4 regions of the Modestobacter lacusdianchii genome follow, and region 3 is predicted to be linked to each of the others. Evidence: riboswitches for the same ligand, from Rfam matches in the RefSeq annotation. Region 3 holds a riboswitch; each other region holds the start of a gene.
What was found. Region 3 has a riboswitch for cyclic di-AMP ahead of ACJTNH_RS18360 (transglycosylase family protein). Riboswitches for the same ligand answer to the same signal wherever they lie in the genome.
Positions count from the first base shown of each region.

Region 1: it holds a riboswitch for cyclic di-AMP, as region 3 does, so the genes downstream of both, ACJTNH_RS11980 (M23 family metallopeptidase) here and ACJTNH_RS18360 (transglycosylase family protein) in region 3, are expected to answer to the same signal.
Region 2: it holds a riboswitch for cyclic di-AMP, as region 3 does, so the genes downstream of both, ACJTNH_RS14980 (C40 family peptidase) here and ACJTNH_RS18360 (transglycosylase family protein) in region 3, are expected to answer to the same signal.
Region 4: it holds a riboswitch for cyclic di-AMP, as region 3 does, so the genes downstream of both, ACJTNH_RS09655 (C40 family peptidase) here and ACJTNH_RS18360 (transglycosylase family protein) in region 3, are expected to answer to the same signal.

Region 1 is NZ_JBJJTJ010000014.1:21,402-25,725, reverse strand. Features, by position in the region: gene lnt (apolipoprotein N-acyltransferase) at 1-999, shown strand, start outside; gene ccsB (c-type cytochrome biogenesis protein CcsB) at 989-1,960, shown strand; cyclic di-AMP (ydaO/yuaA leader) riboswitch at 2,053-2,193, shown strand; gene ACJTNH_RS11980 (M23 family metallopeptidase) at 2,263-3,426, shown strand; gene ACJTNH_RS11975 (BlaI/MecI/CopY family transcriptional regulator) at 3,604-3,990, shown strand; gene ACJTNH_RS11970 (M56 family metallopeptidase) at 3,987-4,324, shown strand, end outside.
Region 2 is NZ_JBJJTJ010000021.1:38,544-42,867, forward strand. Features, by position in the region: gene ACJTNH_RS14965 (ROK family protein) at 1-284, shown strand, start outside; gene ACJTNH_RS14970 (hypothetical protein) at 425-958, shown strand; gene ACJTNH_RS14975 (PKD domain-containing protein) at 1,094-1,726, shown strand; gene ACJTNH_RS14980 (C40 family peptidase) at 1,807-2,328, opposite strand; cyclic di-AMP (ydaO/yuaA leader) riboswitch at 2,362-2,465, opposite strand; gene ACJTNH_RS14985 (HesB/IscA family protein) at 2,854-3,138, opposite strand; gene ACJTNH_RS14990 (helix-turn-helix domain-containing protein) at 3,338-4,288, opposite strand.
Region 3 is NZ_JBJJTJ010000034.1:26,135-30,458, forward strand. Features, by position in the region: gene ACJTNH_RS18355 (ABC transporter permease) at 1-941, shown strand, start outside; gene ACJTNH_RS18360 (transglycosylase family protein) at 993-1,550, opposite strand; cyclic di-AMP (ydaO/yuaA leader) riboswitch at 1,552-1,723, opposite strand; gene treY (malto-oligosyltrehalose synthase) at 2,013-4,324, opposite strand, start outside.
Region 4 is NZ_JBJJTJ010000010.1:105,169-109,492, forward strand. Features, by position in the region: gene ACJTNH_RS09645 (phytoene desaturase family protein) at 1-988, opposite strand, end outside; gene ACJTNH_RS09650 (GNAT family N-acetyltransferase) at 1,076-1,528, opposite strand; cyclic di-AMP (ydaO/yuaA leader) riboswitch at 1,974-2,128, shown strand; gene ACJTNH_RS09655 (C40 family peptidase) at 2,145-3,287, shown strand; gene ACJTNH_RS09660 (DUF3817 domain-containing protein) at 3,458-3,799, shown strand; gene ACJTNH_RS09665 (serine hydrolase domain-containing protein) at 3,808-4,324, shown strand, end outside.

The sequences.
Region 1 (4,324 bases), on a different contig from region 3:
GTCCCGGCCCTCGGATTGCTGGCGTGGCTGCCTCTGCCCGGGAGCCAGCTGTCGGAGGGGGGCGAGCCGACCACTGTCGCGGTCGTCCAGGGGAACGTCCCTCGATCCGGCCTCGACTTCAACGCCCAGCGCAGAGCGGTCCTCGACAACCACGTCCAGCAGACCCTCGAACTGGCGGAGCGGGTCGACGGTGGCGGCACCCCGCGACCCGACGTCGTGATCTGGCCCGAGAACTCCTCGGACATCGACCCGTACCAGAACCCGGATGCAGCGGCGGCCATCGACCGGGCGGTCCGCGCGATCGACGCGCCCATCCTGATCGGTGCCGTCCTGGACGGGCCTGGTCGGTACCTGACCAATGCGGGCATCGTCTGGGACCCGGTCACCGGGCCTGGCGAGCGTTACGCCAAACGACATCCGGTGCCCTTCGGTGAGTACATGCCCGCCCGGTCGTTCTTCCGGTTGTTCAGCGAGCAGGTCGATCTGCTGCGACGCGACTTCCTGCCCGGTACCGAGCCGGGGGTCCTGGACGTGGGCGGAGTGCGCCTCGGGGACGTCATCTGCTTCGAGGTCGCCTACGACGGGCTCGTCTCCGACGTCGTGGACGGCGGCGCCTCCCTCTTGGTCGTGCAGACCAACAACGCCACGTTCGGGTACACCGCGGAGAGCGAACAGCAGCTGGCCATGAGCCGCCTGCGCGCCATCGAGCACGGGCGCACCGTCCTGGTCGCAGCGACCAGTGGCATCTCCGCAGTCGTTGCACCCGACGGGACGGTCGTCGACCGATCCGAGCTCTTCACGCCCTATGTCTTCGTCGGCTCACTGGCGCAGCGGACCCAGACGACCACGGCGACCCGAATGGGTGTCGTTCCCGAAGCTGCGCTCGCGGGGCTGTCCGGTGCTGCCGTCCTGGCCGCCCTCGCCACCGACCGTCGGCCTCGGCGGGCGCGCACCACACCTGAGCACTCCATCGATGAGGAGGGTCCTCGTGACCTCTGACGCCCTGGCCGACCTCTCCGACACGCTCTTCGGGGTGGCGATCGCCATCTATGCCCTCGCCGCCATCGGCTTCTGCGCCGAACTCGCGTTCGGCCGGCCGTCGACGCGAAGTCGACCTCAGTTGGCCACGGTGAACACCGGTGCGTCGAGCGCCACTGCTCTCCCGGCGGCCAGTGGCGCAGCCGGGCGACCCCAGGCTGCGCGGTGGGGCCAGCTGGGTGTCGTCCTGACCGCGGTCGGAGCGCTCGCACAGGCCGGCGTGCTCGTCACGCGCAGTGCGGCTGCGGGGCGTGTGCCGTGGGGCAACATGTACGAGTTCGCCACGGCGGCAGTTCTGGTCGGGGTGCTCGCCTACCTGTTCCTGGTCATCCGGGTGCCGGGCCTGCGGCGGATCGGCGTGTTCGTCCTGGGGCCGACGGTCATCGGACTGGTCCTCACCGGCTTGCACCTGTACGCGGAGTCCGGACCGCTGGTCGCCGCGCTCAGGTCAGACTGGCTCGTGGTGCACGTGTCAGCCGCCATCCTCTCGTTCGGCGTCTTCATCGTCAGCGGTGTGGCCAGCGCGCTCTACCTGGTCGCCGCCCGGTCCGAACGGTCGGCGTCAGCGGCCGGCGGTGGCGAGCAAGGCCGGGGTGGCAGGCTGCCCAGCGCGGAAACGCTCGACCGGGTGGCGCATCGGACAGCGATCTTCGGCTTCCCGGTCTGGACCTTCGCCGTGATCGCCGGCGCCATCTGGGCGGAGAGCGCCTGGGGCCGCTTCTGGGGCTGGGATCCCAAGGAGACGTGGGCCTTCATCTCCTGGGCGCTGTACGCCGCCTATCTGCACGCCCGCAACACCTCGGGGTGGCGCGGCAGGCCGGCCGCCTGGACCAACCTGGTGGCGCTGGCCACCCTGGTGTTCAACCTGCTCTTCGTGAACCTCGTGTCCACCGGTCTCCACTCCTACGGTGGTGTCTCGTGAGGCGCTTCGTTACGAGACCGTGACAACTAAGCTCCTTCGTAGTAGCGTCTCGATCCGGTCCACCCGGGCCCTGCTCCTCGCACCGAGGACCTCGGGTGGACACGCCGAACCACCACGGCCTCGCCGAGGTGGACCGGGGACCCACGTCTCTTGGGGTGAATCCTGCGTGCGCAGGTAGGGCAGCTTCCCGTCCGAACCCGTCAGCTAACCCGGTAGGCAGTCAGGAAGAACGGAGAACCGTCGCCTTGGCGACCCTGCGTCACCGGAACCCACGCCCGTCCAAGCCCCGACCCCTGTCACGCTTGGCGCCGCTGAGCGTCGCCGCGGCTGTCACCGCGCAGTTGGCGCTCACCTCGCCGACTGCGCTCGCAGCACCCGGCGACCCCAACGCCCAACAGAACTCTGCTCAGTCGACGTTCGACACGGCCAGCGCCGAGATCGACCGAGTCGAGCAGCTCCTCGCAGCCGCTGAGACAGAACTGCAGCGACTGACGGTCCTCGCTGAAGCCGCCGGTGAGGCGTCACGCCTGGCAGCGCAGGAGCTGACGACCGCCCAGGCTGCGGCAGCGACCACCGCCGCAGAGCTGGCCGCCGCTCAGGTCGCCACGACCACAGCGAAGGACGACGTGGCCGACCTCGGGCGTGAGACCTACATGGGGGCCGACTCCCTCAGTGATGCAGTGACGCTCCTGGAGGCCCGAGGGCCAGAGGACCTCCTCCAGCGTGCAGCCATGCTGGAACTGATCGGCGACGACCGGGCAGAGCGGCTACGAGCGCTGCAGGATGCCGAGAGCCAGGTCGCGCGCGCCGACCAGGCCGCCCGTGACGCGGTCGCCGCCCGCGACACCGCTGCCCAGGCGGCCGAGCAGGCCGAAGCCGCTGCTCAGGCCCAGCTCGGTCAAGCGCAGGTGAGCTATGACGCCGCGGCAGGTCAGAAGGCGGAACTGGAGGAGCAGCTGCGGACGGCGCAGGTCCAGCTCCTGACGCTCCAGGGAGACGATGACCCTGAAGCCACCGTCGACGACCGCCAGGAGGTCGCGAGCGCGGCCGCGACGGCCGGCACCGGGTCGCTGGCCGAGGGACGGGTCACCTCTTGCTTCGGGAGTCGATGGGGCACGAGCCACAACGGCGTGGACATCGCCGCACCCATCGGCACGCCTATCTACGCCCCTGACTCGGGTGTCGTGTTGCACGCCGGCCCGGCCAACGGGTTCGGCCTGGCGGTGTACATCCAGCACTCGGACGGGACGATCACCCTCTACGGTCACATCAACCAGGCGTTCGTCTCGGCCGGGCAGACTGTCTCCGCCGGCGAGCAGATCGCCGAGGTCGGCAACCGTGGTCAGTCCACCGGGCCGCACGTGCACGTGGAGGCACACACAGGCGGGCTGTACGCCAACCGCAACGACCCGGCTCCCTGGCTCGCTGCACGCGGCATCTCCCTGGGCGGAGCGTGCTCCGGCTGACCAGGTCAGCAGTGCCGGCGCTCGCACGTTGGTGGGATCCTGCGCGGATCCTCGGGGCGCAGGAGCCTCGACTGCCTAGGCTGACCGTGGAACAGGACCGGGTGGGGCGAGAAGGCGAGCGCCTGACCGTCCGGCCGGCAGCGGTGCGTCGTCGAGACGGCAAAGAGAGGTGGGGGCGTGCGCCCGTTCGGTGAGTTGGAAGCGGCGATCATGGCGGAGCTGTGGCGTCGCGGTGAACCGGCGACGGTGCGCGACGTCCTGGGGGCCCTCAACTCCTCCCGGAACCTCGCTTACACGACCGTCATGACGGTGATGGACAACCTCCACAAGAAGGGCCAGCTCACCCGGGAGATGTCGGGACGGGCGTGGTTGTACCGACCGGTTCGTAGTCGCGCCGAACATGCCGCGGCCTTGCTGCAGGACGTCCTCGCCGAATCGGGGGACCAGCAGGAGGTGCTCATGCACTTCGTCGCCGAGCTGCAGCCGGACGCGGTCGCGCAGTTGCGCACCGCCGTGGAAGCCGCTCGTTCCGAGTCGCAGACCCCGCCAGGAGACCGAGCGTGAGCGCCAGCCTGGCACTCGCCGCGATCGGTGTCGCCGTCCTAGTCCTCGGCCCACGACTGGTGGATGCAGGATGGACTGCTCAGGCCCCTCGGCTGGCGATCCTCGCCTGGCAGGCACTGACCTTCACGGCTGTCGCCACGTTCGTGCTCGCTGGAGTGACCCTGCTGATCCCCATCACCACCCTGGCGGGTGGACTGGGGCGGGTCTTCCATGCGTGCGCGGAGAGCGTCGCCAACGCCTACGGGTCGGCTGAGTTCCCATCCGGCGCCTTGGTCGGGATCCTGTTGGCCGGGCTCATGCCCCTGTGGGTGCTGTCCTGCGTCACGTGGGAGCT
Region 2 (4,324 bases), on a different contig from region 3:
TGCTGCGCGAGGCGGGAGGCAGCACCGGCACGGTGCTGTCGACGATCCTCAACTTCTTCAACCCGCAGCGGCTGGTCATCGGCGGGCACCTGAGCAGCGCCGAGGCCTTCGTCGCCGGCGTCCGCTCGGCGATCTACGCGCAGTGCCCGCCGATGATCACCGATGGCCTGGAGATCGTGGTGAGCCGGGTCGGTCAGCAGGCCGCCCTGCTCGGCGCCGGCCGGGAGGCCCTCGACCTGGCGTTCTCCCCGGAACAGCTGGCCGCCCGGGCGGGGGCTCGCTGAGCCGGGTGTGACTGCTGTGCCGGGTGGTGTGACGACTCGGCAACGGGCACGCGCCGTGCGCGTTTCGCGACTCGCTGTGCTCCAGTCTGCACCCGAGTGATCACCGGGGAACGTGGTCATCGGGGAACGAGGAGTGCGACATGCGCGGGATCGTCGTGATCGACCAGCCGGTCGAGGACCGGGTCGTGGGCTGGCACGTCAGCGTCGGTGACGGCCTGGAGTCGACGATGGCCGGCGCCTGGGTGCTCCCCGCCGACGACCCGCGGATCTCTCCGCTGCTGACCGGCCGGGTGCTGGTCACCACCGAGGAGGCTGCTGCGCGGTTCGGCCGCGGTGCCGACGTCGGTGCCCTCGCGATGGCGATCGTCGCCGAGACCAGCGCGCTGGACGCCGCCTTCGCCGCGCACCTGGCCGCCCTGCCGTCGTCCCGCCGCAGCCTGGTCGCCCCGCGCTGGCCGCGGATGGCCCTGCGCCCGACCCGGGTCACCGCCGGCGACCCGCTCGCCAGTGGCGCGCTCACCCTGGCCCGCTGGGTCTCCGAGCTGCTGGCCGCCTGGGACCAGATCGAGAAGGAGCGGCTGGCCCGCCCGTTCCTCGTCGCCCGCGGTGGTGCCCGCGCCCGCGCCTTCCCGCCCGGCTGGGGAGCGTCCGCCCCCGTCGCGCTGGCCGCCTGACCGTCGTCCCGCGAGTCACTCGTGCACCCGTCCGACGCAGGCGTCGCGCGACACCGCCGGCCTGACCCGCCGCCGGTCCACTGGTCGGCAGTCTCCCCTGAGCAGCGCCACCGGGCGCTCGAGCAGAGGAGCGGCGTGGCCCAGACACCCACCGGCACGGCACCCACCGGCACGGCGCCCACCGGTGCGCCGGCGCACGACCGCACGCTGGTCTGCGCGGGCACGCTCCTGTCGCTGCTGGTCGTCCTGGTCGCGGTCGCCGGCGGGCTGCCCACAGCGGTCGGCGTGCTCGGCGTGGTCCTCGCCGCCGTCGGCGCGGTCGCGCTGGTGCGCGGCCAGGCCCCCCGCCTGCAGGTCGTCGGCCGGCCGGCCGGCGCGGTCGTGCTGGGTGTCGGTGCGGTGACCCTGGGCGCCGCCGTCGTCCTCTCGGCCGGCAGCCCGGGTGCGGTGGCCGACACCGCGCTGGACGCCGCCCCGGCCACCCCGCAGGCGCAGCAGGCCGCTCCGGTGGCGGCCGCGCCGACGCTGGCGATCACCTGCCCCGGCGGGTTCGGTGCCTCGCCGCTGTTCGGCCACGACGTCACCGCCACCGCGCCGTACTCGGTGACCATCGACTACGGCGACGGCGACGTCTACACCCACGACGACCAGCACCTGTCCGCCGTCTTCTCGCACACGTACGCGGCCGAGGGCAGCTTCGAGGTCACCGCCGTCGTCACCGACGCGACCGGCCAGACCGCCAGCGGAAGCTGCACCTACCGCTGGTGAGGCCCCGCTGGTGCCCCGGCCGCAACCGGGACACCAGCGGTCCTACGAGGGCGGAGATGGCCATCTCCGCCCTCCGGGTGTCAGACCAGCCGGCGGGCGGAGTGGTAGCCCCACATCTGGTCGACGTTCGCGATCTTGACGACGTCGCCGCTGGTCGGTGCGTGCACCATCTGGCCGTTGCCGATGTAGATGCCCACGTGACCGACCGGGTGGTAGAAGAACACCAGGTCACCGGGCTGCAGGGCGGCGCGGTCGACGGGCGTGCCCATCGTCGACTGCATCCGCGACGAGTGCGGCAGCGAGACGCCGGCCGCCGCGAAGGCGTACTGGGTCAGGCCCGAGCAGTCGTAGGAGTTCGGGCCGGCGCCGGCCCACACGTACGGCTTGCCCTGCTGGGCGAGCGCGGTGTCGACGGCCACCTGGGCCGCGACGTTCGGGGCCACGACGGGGGCCACCGGAGCGGCCACCGGCGGCGCGCTGCCGCCGGCCGAGGCCTGCGCGGTCAGCGGGGTGAGCACGACTCCGGCGCCGGCGAACAGGGCGATCAACGCCCGCCGTCCGGCTCGGGGGGAACGGCGGGACGAGCTGTGCATGGTCGTCATGGACGACGTTTCTCCTGGTTCTCCTCGACCGCCTACCGAGTTAGCTGACGGGTTCGGGCGGGGAACTCGCCCGGCGCGACCGTGCTGGCCCGCGCTTCACCCCAGAACTGCGATGGGTCCCCGGCCCGGGCTCACGGCCGCCGTGTCGTGGCGGCCGCCCGGTTCGGCGGTGCCCGCCGGGCTGTCACCAGGAGCGGTGACGGCTCGAACCCGTCGGGCGGGACGACCGTAAGCGGGCTCCCGGTCGCCCGCTGGGGGCCGGATCGGGCCCTGCGAGGCCCGAAACGAGACCGCCCGTTGCCGCCCGCGACACGACTCGCCGGAGCCGACCTGCGGTGCCGTGATCGGCGCTCGCGGGCCCTCCGGCGTGTCGTCCCGGGGGTCAGCGGCCTGGCGATCTGCCGCGCGACGCGCGTGCCTGAACGGTGCGTGAGCGGGTGATGACCGCTGGATGCTCGCCCGGGACGACGACCGCCCCGCACCGGCAGGGCCGGTACGGGGCGGTCGTGGGAGTCGTGCGGGTGGTCAGCCGGGGGAGTCGGTGATCCCGAACTGCACCTTGCCGGACGGGTCCGGGACGGCGTCGAGGGTCTTGTCGCCGAGCAGCGTCGCGGCCTTCGGGTCCAGGAACACCCGGACGCCGTCCTGGTCGACGACCTGGTCGTCCTCGGCCGGCACCGCGGCCAGGCCCAGCGCCAGGGACTCGCCGCTCGGGTCGTCGGCGATGCGCAACCCGCCCTGGTCGGGCAGCTCGGTCTGGTCGAGGATGCCGCGGATCGCGGTGGCCGCCTGCGGGGTCAACGTGAGCATGGGGAGGTTCCTCTCGTGTCGGGGTGCCCCGACCGGCCGCGCGCAGCGCGTCGTCGGGCCGCGCGGCGGCCGGTCAGGGGTGGTACCTCGCCCCTCCAACCTCCCGAAGGCGGCGCGAGTGGGTCAAGCGTGGGCGGAGATCGTCACGAGGTCGCAGCACTCGCGGCGGCCCGGTGCTCGTCGCCCGTGCCGGCCCGGTTCAGCGCCGGAGGTGCTGCTGCCACTCCCGTGGGGTGACGCCGTAGGCCCGCTTGAACCGCCGGCCGAAGTGGCTGGGGTCGACGAAGCCCGTGGCGCGCGCGACCGCGGCGATCGACCGGCGACGGCCGGCGGGCGACGCCAGCTGGGCGCGGGCCAGCTCCAGGCGCTGCCCGATCACCTCCTGCTCCAGGCTCAGGCCGGCGTCGCTGAACACCCGGTAGAGGTGGCGCACCGACACCGCGTGCGCGCCGGCGATCGACTCCGGCGTCAGCTGCGGGTCGGTCAGGTGCTGGCCGATGTGCGCCCGCACCCGGGTCAGCAGCGTCTCCTCGCCCACCGCACCGCTGAGCCGGGCATCGCCGGCGGCCGACACGATCAGCGCCCGCAGCAGCTCGACCGTCGCCGTCCCGAGGGCGGCGGCGCCGGGGTCGCCCGACAGGTCTCCGACGCGGGCGCAGACCTGTTCCAGGTGGGCGCGGACCAGGCCGTGCAGCCGGCTGGCCCGCAACCGTGGTGACGCGCGCCGGACGACGTCCACCGGCAGGGCGAGCTGCTCGTACCGGACCTGGAACGACCGCGAGCCGCCGCCCACCGAGCAGCCGAACGAGTACGGCGCGGTGAGGTCGACCAGCATCAGGTCGCTGCCCCGGACCAGCTGCTCGTGCCCGAGCTGGCTGAACTCGCCGCAGCCCTGGGCCTGGAAGGCCAGCGCGACGACCGCCGGGCTCTCCCGGCGCACGTGGCGCGGTGTGCGGGTCAGGCGGAACGCCGAGGCATCGGTGGTGAAGACCGCCGCCCGGCCGAGGGGGAACAGGTGCATCCGCGCGTACATCCGCTCAGGGGACGTCCGCTGCTGCACGCGGCAGGGCACCGAGGCCTCCTGCATGGCGACGCGGAAGGCCTCGACGCGGTCGGTGCACGCGATGTCGCGGGTGTCGAGCAGCAGCATCAACGGCTCCCAGGGCCGGCGCGTCCCCATCGGGTC
Region 3 (4,324 bases):
GGTACGGGCTGCCGGAGCAGGCGGTGGCCACCCTCGCCTACGAGAACGGGCTCTACCGCTTCCCCGGGGGCACGGAGGCGGTCGAGACCCGGCGGGTGTCGCCGTCGTACGGGCCGCTGCACCGCATCCAGCCGGTGGAGGGCCGCTGGTTGCGCGCGGGTGACCGGCAGAGCCTGTCGCCGGCGCTGGTGGTCAACCGGGACTTCCTGGGGCTGCTCGGGGTGACCGACCTGAGCGGTCACCCGACCGTGGTCATCGGCGGCCCGCAGCCGGTGCTCGCCACGATCGTCGGGGTGGCCGCCTGGAACGAGGGCTACCCGGCCGCCTACCGGATCGACTCCTCCGCCGGGGACGCCACCGCGTCGGCCGGCGGGGTCGGCTTCTGGTCACCGCCCACCCTGGAGCTGTGGGTGCCCTCCGACCAGGCCGACGCGGTGGTGGCCGCGGTGCGGACCGACCTGGCCCGGTTGCTGCCCGGCGCCGAGGTGCAGGCCAACCGGCAGGACCCGGAGAACCTGGAGGACACGATCGCGAAGCTCCGGCTCGCGGTGCGCGCCGCCGGCCTGGTGGTGCTGTTCCTGGGTGGGCTGGGCGTGCTGAACATCGGTCTGGTCACCGTGCGGCAACGGATCCGGGAGATCGGCGTGCGGCGCAGCTTCGGGGCGACCTCCGCGCGGGTCTTCTCCGCGGTCGTGCTGGAGAGCGTGGTGGCCACGGCCCTGGCCGGGCTGGCCGCGGTGGCCGTGTCCGTGGCGATCGTGCGCAACCTGCCGCTGGAGCGGTGGTTGGCCGGTGGCGTCCCGCTGGCCGACGCCCCCGGCTTCCCGGTCTCCGCCGCGGTCGAGGGGCTGCTCGCCGCCACGGCCGTGGGGGCGCTGGCCGGGCTGGTGCCCGCGCTGATCGCCGTCCGGGTCAAGGTGATCGACGCGATCAGGTTCTGACGCGGGCCCGCGCCCTCCCCACCGCGCACGGTGGGGAGGGCGGGGCGTGCCTCAGAGCGCCAGCTGCTGCCCGACGTAGATCAGGTGCGGGTCGCTGATGGTGCCCTGGTTGGCCGCGTAGAGCGCCCGCCAGCCGCCGGCGACGCCCTGCGCGCTGGCGATGCTGCCGAGGGTGTCACCCGGCTGCACCGTGTAGCTGCCCCCGGACGGGGCCGGTGCGGGGGCCGGTGCCGGATCGGCGACCGCCGTGGTGCCGCCGGTCAGGTACTGCCCGCACACCGGCCAGGCGCCGATGCCCTGGCCGACGAGCACCCGCTCGGCGACGGCGATCTGCTGGGCCGGGGTGGCCAGGTCGGCGCGCGGCGCGAACTCGAGGCCGCCGTAACCCTCCCAGGTGGGCTGGTAGAACTGCAGCCCGCCGTAGTAGCCGTTGCCGGTGTTGATCTGCCAGTTGCCGCTGGACTCGCAGTCGGCGACGCCGCTCCAGTCGTGCTCCCCGGCGGCCGAGGCGGGCGCGGCGAGGACGCCGATCCCGATCGCGGTCGCGCCGGCCAGGACGGCGCCGCCCCGGGTCAGGCGACGGGTCCGGGACGTGTTCGTGTGGGACAAGTGATCCTCCGATCACCGCCTGCGAGGTGAGCTGTCGGGTTCGGGCTGATCGATGCCCGGCCGGTCGTGCAGCGCGCACGGCACGGCTTCACCCCGAGACGCGCGGACGCGTCGGTGGAGAGTGGTTCCCCCGCCCCCGTCCTGGAATGCTCGGGGTCAGGCGACCGGCGGACGGGGTTGGGCGGTCCGGTGCCTCGTACCCGGCCATTCCGGCCCGGGCACGCGACCCATGGTGTGCGAGACCGTCCGGTTCCGCTCGTCCTCTCCGGTGCCGGTCGGGCGTCCGCCCAGGAGCGGTCGCGACAGGCCGGACGCTCGGCGGCTCCCCGTGGGCCGCCACCCACTCAGCGTCACCGCCCCCGGACGCCGAACGGCGGCCGGACCCAAGAGCCCGACCGCCGCTCGGCCCCCTCCCCGGCCCGCCCTGAGCTTGCGACGGGTGGGGAGGAAGGGGGTCCTTCCTCAGTCCCGCACGAGCAGCGCGACCGGCAGCTGGGTGAGCAGGTCGGCCAGCCGGACCCCGGCCCGGTCGGAGACGACCCGGTTGCCGGTGAGCAGGTCCCGCCAGGCACCGGTGCGCGAGCCGACGGTCGTGTCGCCCCAGCCGGTCTCGGCCAGGTGCACCGGCCGGCGGGTCGCCACCGTCACCACCCCGCCGCGGTCGAAGGCGATCACCGAGTCGGCGGCCGGCCCGGTCGCCTCGACCGGCATGTAGCCGGCGTACGCCTCGGGGGAGTCGCGGCGGTGCCGCAGCGTGCGGGAGACCACCAGCAGCTTGGCCGCACCCGTCTCGTCGACCGGCGGGACCCAGCCCTCGTCGAGCCGGCTGAGCAGCTCGCGCCGCAGGTCGTAGTCGACCGGACGGCGGTTGTCCGGGTCGACCAGCGAGAAGTCCCACAGCTCGGTGCCCTGGTAGACGTCCGGGACACCGGCGATGGTCAGCTGCAGCAGCTTCTGGCTCAGCGAGTTGCTGTACCCGAAGGGCGCGACCCGCTGCACGAACGCCTCGATCTCGGCGTGCGTGGTCGCGTCGTCGAAGGCCGCGTCGACCAGCGCGTGCAGCTGGTCCTCGAACTCCTGCACCGGGTTGGTCCAGGTGGTCGAGGTGCCGGCCTCCCGGGCGGCCTTCTCCACGTAGGCGTGCGCCCGCTCCCGGGACAGCGGCCAGGCGCCGACCAGGTTCTGCCACACGAGGTGGGCCAGCTGCCGGTCGGCGAGCGGGTGCCGGCCGAGCCAGCCGCGCACCAGGCCGGCCCACTCGCTGGGCACCTCGGCGAGCACCGCCAGCCGCGCCCGGACGTCCTCGCTGCGCTTGGTGTCGTGCGTCGACAGCGTCGTCATCGACGCCGGACGGCGCTCGGCCCGCTGCTGCTGCGCCTCGTGGAACTCGGCGACCGTGGTGCCGAACCGCGCCGGGTCGCCACCCACCTCGTTGAGCGCGACGAACCGGGCCCACCGGTAGTAGGCGCTGTCCTCCACGCCCTTGGCCATCACCGGGCCGGAGGTCTGCTCGAAGCGGGTGGCCAGCTCGGTGCCGGCCGAGCCGAGCAGCGGGTGCAGCGCGTCGACGGCGTCGGCCAGGTCGGCGCGGCGCTGCTTGACCGCCGCGACCGTCTCGTCCAGGTGCTCGCGGCCGTCAGGCAGGTAGCTGCGGTAGACGGGGAAGCTCGCCAGCAGCTCGGCCAGCCCCTCGCGCACCTGCTCGGCCGGCACGCCCGGCAGCTCGCCGACGATGCGCTGCAGCCGGGCCACCTCCGAGCCGAGCATGCCGTCGGTGACCTCGCGCTTGCAGTCGTGCACCAGCTGCGCGTAGTCGACCTGCCCACCGGCCAGCTCGGTGTCCAGGGCGGTGATCGCCGCCTCGCCGGCCGGGTCGACCAGCACCTCGTCGACCTCGGAGAGCGCGTCGTACCCCGTCGTCCCGGCCGTCTTCCACGACCCGGGCAGCTCCTCGCCGGGCTCGAGGATCTTCTCCACCACGGTCCACCGGTCGCCGGTGGCCTCGGCCAGGGCGTCGAGGTAGCCCTTGGGGTCGGCGAGGCCGTCCGGGTGGTCGATCCGCAGCGCGTCGACCGAGCCGTTCTCGACCAGCTCCACGATCAGCGCGTGGGTGGCCCGGAAGACCTCCGGGTCCTCCACCCGCAGCCCGGCGAGGGTGTTGATCGCGAAGAACCGGCGGTAGTTGAGCTGGTCGTCGGCGCGCCGCCAGTCGACCAGCTCGTAGTGCTGCCGGGCGTGCACCTCCTGCGGCGGCCCGCCCTCGGTGCCCGGGGCGATCGGGAACCGGTTGTCGTAGTACCGGAGCTCGCCGTCGACCACCTCCAGCTCCGACACGTCGTCCGCGCTGCCCAGCACCGGGATGCGCACCTTGCCGCCACCGAAGTCCCAGTCGACGTCGAAGGCGTCGGCGTGCGCGGACTCCCGCCCGTGCTGCAGCAGGTCCCACCACCAGGTCGACTCGGCCGGGTCGCTGACGCCCATGTGGTTGGGCACCAGGTCCAGCACCAGGCCCAGGCCGTGCTCGTGCAGCGCGGCGACCAGCCGGTCGAACCCGGCCCGGCCCCCGCGCGGCTCGTCGATGTGGGCGTGGTCGACGGTGTCGTACCCGTGCGTGCTCCCCGCCGCCGAGCGCAGCAGCGGCGAGGAGTAGGCGTGGGTGACGCCGAGGTCGGCCAGGTACCCGGCCACCGCCGCGGCGTCGTCCAGGGTGAAGTCGGCGGTCACCTGCAGCCGGTAGGTGCTGGCCGGCACCTCCCGGCGCCGGCCGGCGTGGA
Region 4 (4,324 bases), on a different contig from region 3:
GCAGCCGCCCGGCGGCGGCCTGGGCGTACGCGGCATCGATCCGGCCGGCGCCCTCGTCGACGTGCACGGTGCCGCCGAACACCCGGTGCGGGTCGGCGCCCGACCGCAACCCGGGCAGCCGGCGCAGCACCATGTTCACCTTCAGCTGCGACCCCGATGGGCGGACCTGCGCCGGTGACCCGAGCAGCTCGTCCAGCACCGTGGGGGCGGCGCCGCCCACCACGTGGCCGGCGTCGACGGCGTGCGCCGTCCCGTCGTCGTCGGTCCAGTGCACGGTGACGCCGTCGGGCCGGGTGTCGAGGGCGGTGACGGTGGCCCGGGTGACCAGCGAGGCGCCGGCGGAACGGGCGGCGTCGGCGAGGGCGCCGCTGACCGCGCCCATCCCGCCGACGGGCACCCGCCAGCGGCCGGTGCCGTTGCCGACCAGGTGGTACAGGAAGCAGCGGCCGGCCAGGCCGTCGGCGGCGTGCACGTCGGCGAAGGTGCCGATCAGCCCGTCGGTGAGCGCGATGCCCCGTACGTCGTCGTCGGTGAGGTGGTCGGCGACCACGTCGGCCAGCGGCCGCTGCCGCAGGTCGTGCCAGAGCGCCGGGTCGCGCAGCCGGGCGGTGAGCTCCGCCTCCGTGGGCAGCGGCTCGGTCAACGTCGGGGCGAGGTCCTCGGCCAGGGTGGTGAGCCGGCCGTAGAAGCGCTGCCAGCCGGCGAGCTCGGCGTCCGAGCCGGTCAGCGCCCGGAAGGAGGCCGCCGTCTCCGGCCCCTCGTCCCGCTCCACCAGCAGCCCGCCCGGGCGGCCGCCGCGCAGCAGCGGGGTGAAGGACGCGACCGGGCGGTCGAGCAGCCGGATCGGCAGCCGGAGGTCGGCGACGATGCGGTCGGGCAGCAGGCTGACCAGGTAGGAGTACGCGGAGAGCCGGACGTCGACCCCCGGGAAGACCTGCTCGCTGACCGCGGCACCACCGAGGCCGGCCCGCCGCTCGAGCACCAGCACCGACCAGCCGGCCCGGGCGAGGTAGGCCGCGGCGGTCAGGCCGTTGTGGCCCCCCCACGACGACGGCGTCGTACCGCGTCGCGGTGGTCACGCCAGCTCCCGGGCGAAGCAGAGCGAGAACGGGTCGTCCACGTGGTGGCCGAACGCCGGCACCGGCCGGTAGCCGGCTGCGGTGTAGAGCCCGACGGCCTCCGGCTGCCGCGGCCCGGTCTCCAGCAGCACGGTGGTCCAGCCGCGGGCCACCGCCTCGGCCTCCAGCGCGGTGAGCAGCAGCCGGGAGACCCCACGGCCGCGGGCCGCGGGGACGACGTACATCCGCTTCAGCTCGGCGGTGCCCGCCTCGAGGGGCCGCAGCGCGCCGCAGCCGATCGGCGTCCCGTCGTCGTCGCGGGCGAGCAGGACGACGGCCACGTCGGCGGCGGACGGCGGCACCCCCGGCTCGCCCGCCCCGTCGTAGCGGGCGCGCAGCTCGACCTGCTGGGCGGCGGTCAGCGACGCGACGGCGGGGTCGTCCCAGGTGGTGGTGGCGAGGGTCGGCACGGGGTCATCCTGGCCCGCCGGCGTCGAGTCGCGTCGGCCTCGGCAGTTTCGTGGGGGTGTGTCCATCCCGTCGGCGCACCGCGCGGTGCACCGGTGGACGGTCAGCGCGGCGGTTGCGGAGCGTCACCGGGTGGACGCCAACGACCGGTCGACGCCGCCGCGCTGGACGTCTCGACCCCCTCCTGACCAGCACTCCGAGCGACCAGGTCAGGACGCGTGTCGGACCGTCGACCCGGCCACCGGGCAGGGAGTCGTGGTCCGGTACGGCCAGCGGGTCGGCGCGTCTGTCACGCTCGGTGAGCGTGTTGCAGCACACGCCGGGAGTTTCTCCACAAATTGCGTTCAGCCGTTTGTCACGAGCCCATAACGCACGTACGGTCACCAGCGGTCCTGACGGGCAACGCAGTCGCCCACCCGGGTGACGACCGACAGGGCCGCCGCCGAACCACACGGCTCGCCGCAACACTCGCGGGCTCGTGGACCGGGGACCCACCGCAGCACTGGGGTGAAGCTCCTCGTGACCCGAACCGGGTCCGAGGTGCCGGGCGTCTTCCCGCCCGAACCCGTCAGCTAACTCGGTAGGCGGCAGGTGGAAGAAAGGACACACCCGCCGAACATGGCGAGTACGCACACCTCTGCTCGGCGTGGCCGCTCCGGCCGCCGGGTGCTGTTCACCGTCGTCGCCGCCAGCGGCGTCGCCCTCTCCCCGCTTCCCGCGCTCGCCGCTCCCGAAACCCCGGAGACCTCCCAGGAGGCCGCCGCCCTCATCGCCGAGCGGGGTCACGACCTCGAGGTCGTCACCGAGGAGCTGCACGCCGCCAGTGACGAGCTGACCGCTCAGCAGGACGCCGCCGCGAAGGCCGCCGCCGAACTGGAGGCCGCCGAGGCCGCCGTCGCCGAGGCCCGCGACCACGTGCGCCAGGTCGCCCGCAGCGCCTTCACCGGCGAGCAGCTCACCTCGCTGCAGGCCATGCTGACCAGCGAGTCCGCCGAGCAGATGCTCGAGCGGATGGGCACGCTCGACAGCATCGCCGGGCACAACAACGAGATCCTGGGCGACGCGCAGCAGGCCACCGTCGTCGCCGACGAGGCCAAGGCCGCCGCCGAGAAGGCCGCCGCCGACGCCAAGGCGCTCGTCGACGAGGTCGCCGCGCGGCAGGCCGACCTGAACGCCCAGATCGCCGAGTACCAGGCCGAGTACGACCGCCTCTCCGCCGAGGAGCGCGAGCGGGCCCGCATCCTGGCCGAGCAGCACGCCGCCGCGGTCGCCGCGGCTGCGGCCGAGCGCAACGCCTCGCAGTCGGCCTCGCGGGCCGACCGCCCGTCCTCCTCCGCGTCGGCCTCCGCGTCGTCGTCGTCCTCGTCGGCCCCCGCCCCGGCGGCCTCCACGCCGGTCGTGGCCGGCAGCGGCGCCGCGGCCACCGCGGTCAGCGTCGCGATGGCGCAGCGCGGCAAGCCCTACGTGTGGGGCGCCACCGGCCCGGGCTCCTACGACTGCTCCGGCCTGGTCAAGTACGCCTACGCCGCCGCCGGGGTCAACCTCCCGCGCAGCAGCAGCCAGCAGGCCACCGTCGGCCGGGCCGTCTCCCGGTCCGAGCTGCAGCCGGGCGACATCATCGCCTTCTACTCGCCGGTCAGCCACGTCGGCATCTACATCGGCAACGGCCAGATGGTCCACGCGCCGACGTCGGGTGACGTGGTCAAGGTCGCCAGCATCGACGTGATGGGCAGCATCACCGCGATGCGCCGGGTCGGCTGACACCCGCACCACCCGCGACACCCACCGGGCCCCGGCCGCCGTCAGGCGACCGGGGCCCGGTGCGTCCCGGTCGGGCCGGTGGTGACGATCACGCGGGCGGCTGCGCCGGCGCGTCGTCCCGCCGGGCACGATGAGCAGCAGCCCACCGGCCCGACACCCCGAGGAGCACCGTGCCCCCCGCCCTGACCGATCCGCGCACCGTCGCCCGTGCCTTCCGGGCCGTCGCCATCGCCGAGGCGGTGTCCTGGGTGCTCCTGCTGGCCGGCATGTTCGTCAAGTACGTCCCGGAGACCACCGAGCTCGGCGTGCAGATCGCCGGTCCGGTGCACGGCGCGGTGTTCGTCGGCTACGTGCTGGTGACCCTGCTGGCCTGGCGGGTGCTCCGCTGGACGCCGCTCACCGGTCTGCTGGCCCTGGCCGCCTCCGTGCCGCCCCTGGTCACCATCTGGTTCGAGCGCTGGGCGCACCGCACCGGCCGGCTGCCGGTGGACACCGCCGAGCCGGTCCGCTGAGCCGCGCCGTGGCCGAGCCGGTGCTCCCCACCACCGCCCGCACGCTGCTCGCCCGCACCGCCCGGGTGCAGCGCGACAGCCGGGCACCCAGCCTGGTCGCCGGCGTCGTCCGGGACGGCGGCCTGGCCTGGTCGGCCGGCCGCGGCGACGTCGCCGAGCCGCACACCGACGTCCAGTACCGGCTCGGCTCGATCAGCAAGACGGTCACCGCGGTCGTGGTGATGCGGCTGCGCGACGAGGGGCGACTCGGCCTCGACGACCCGCTCGAGCGGCACGTCCCCGGCACGCCGCTGGGCGACCGCACCATCGGCCAGCTGCTCGCCCACCTGGCCGGCGCGACCTCCGAGAGCCCCGGCGGCTGGTGGGAGCGGGTGCCCGGTGGGTCGCTGGCCGACCTGCAGCTCACCGGCGCCGACGTCGTCCTCGGCGCGGCCCGGCGGTTCCACTACTCCAACCTGGGCTTCGGTCTGCTCGGTGAGCTGGTCGCCCGGCACCGGGCGCGGTCGTGGGAGGACGTCGTCCGGG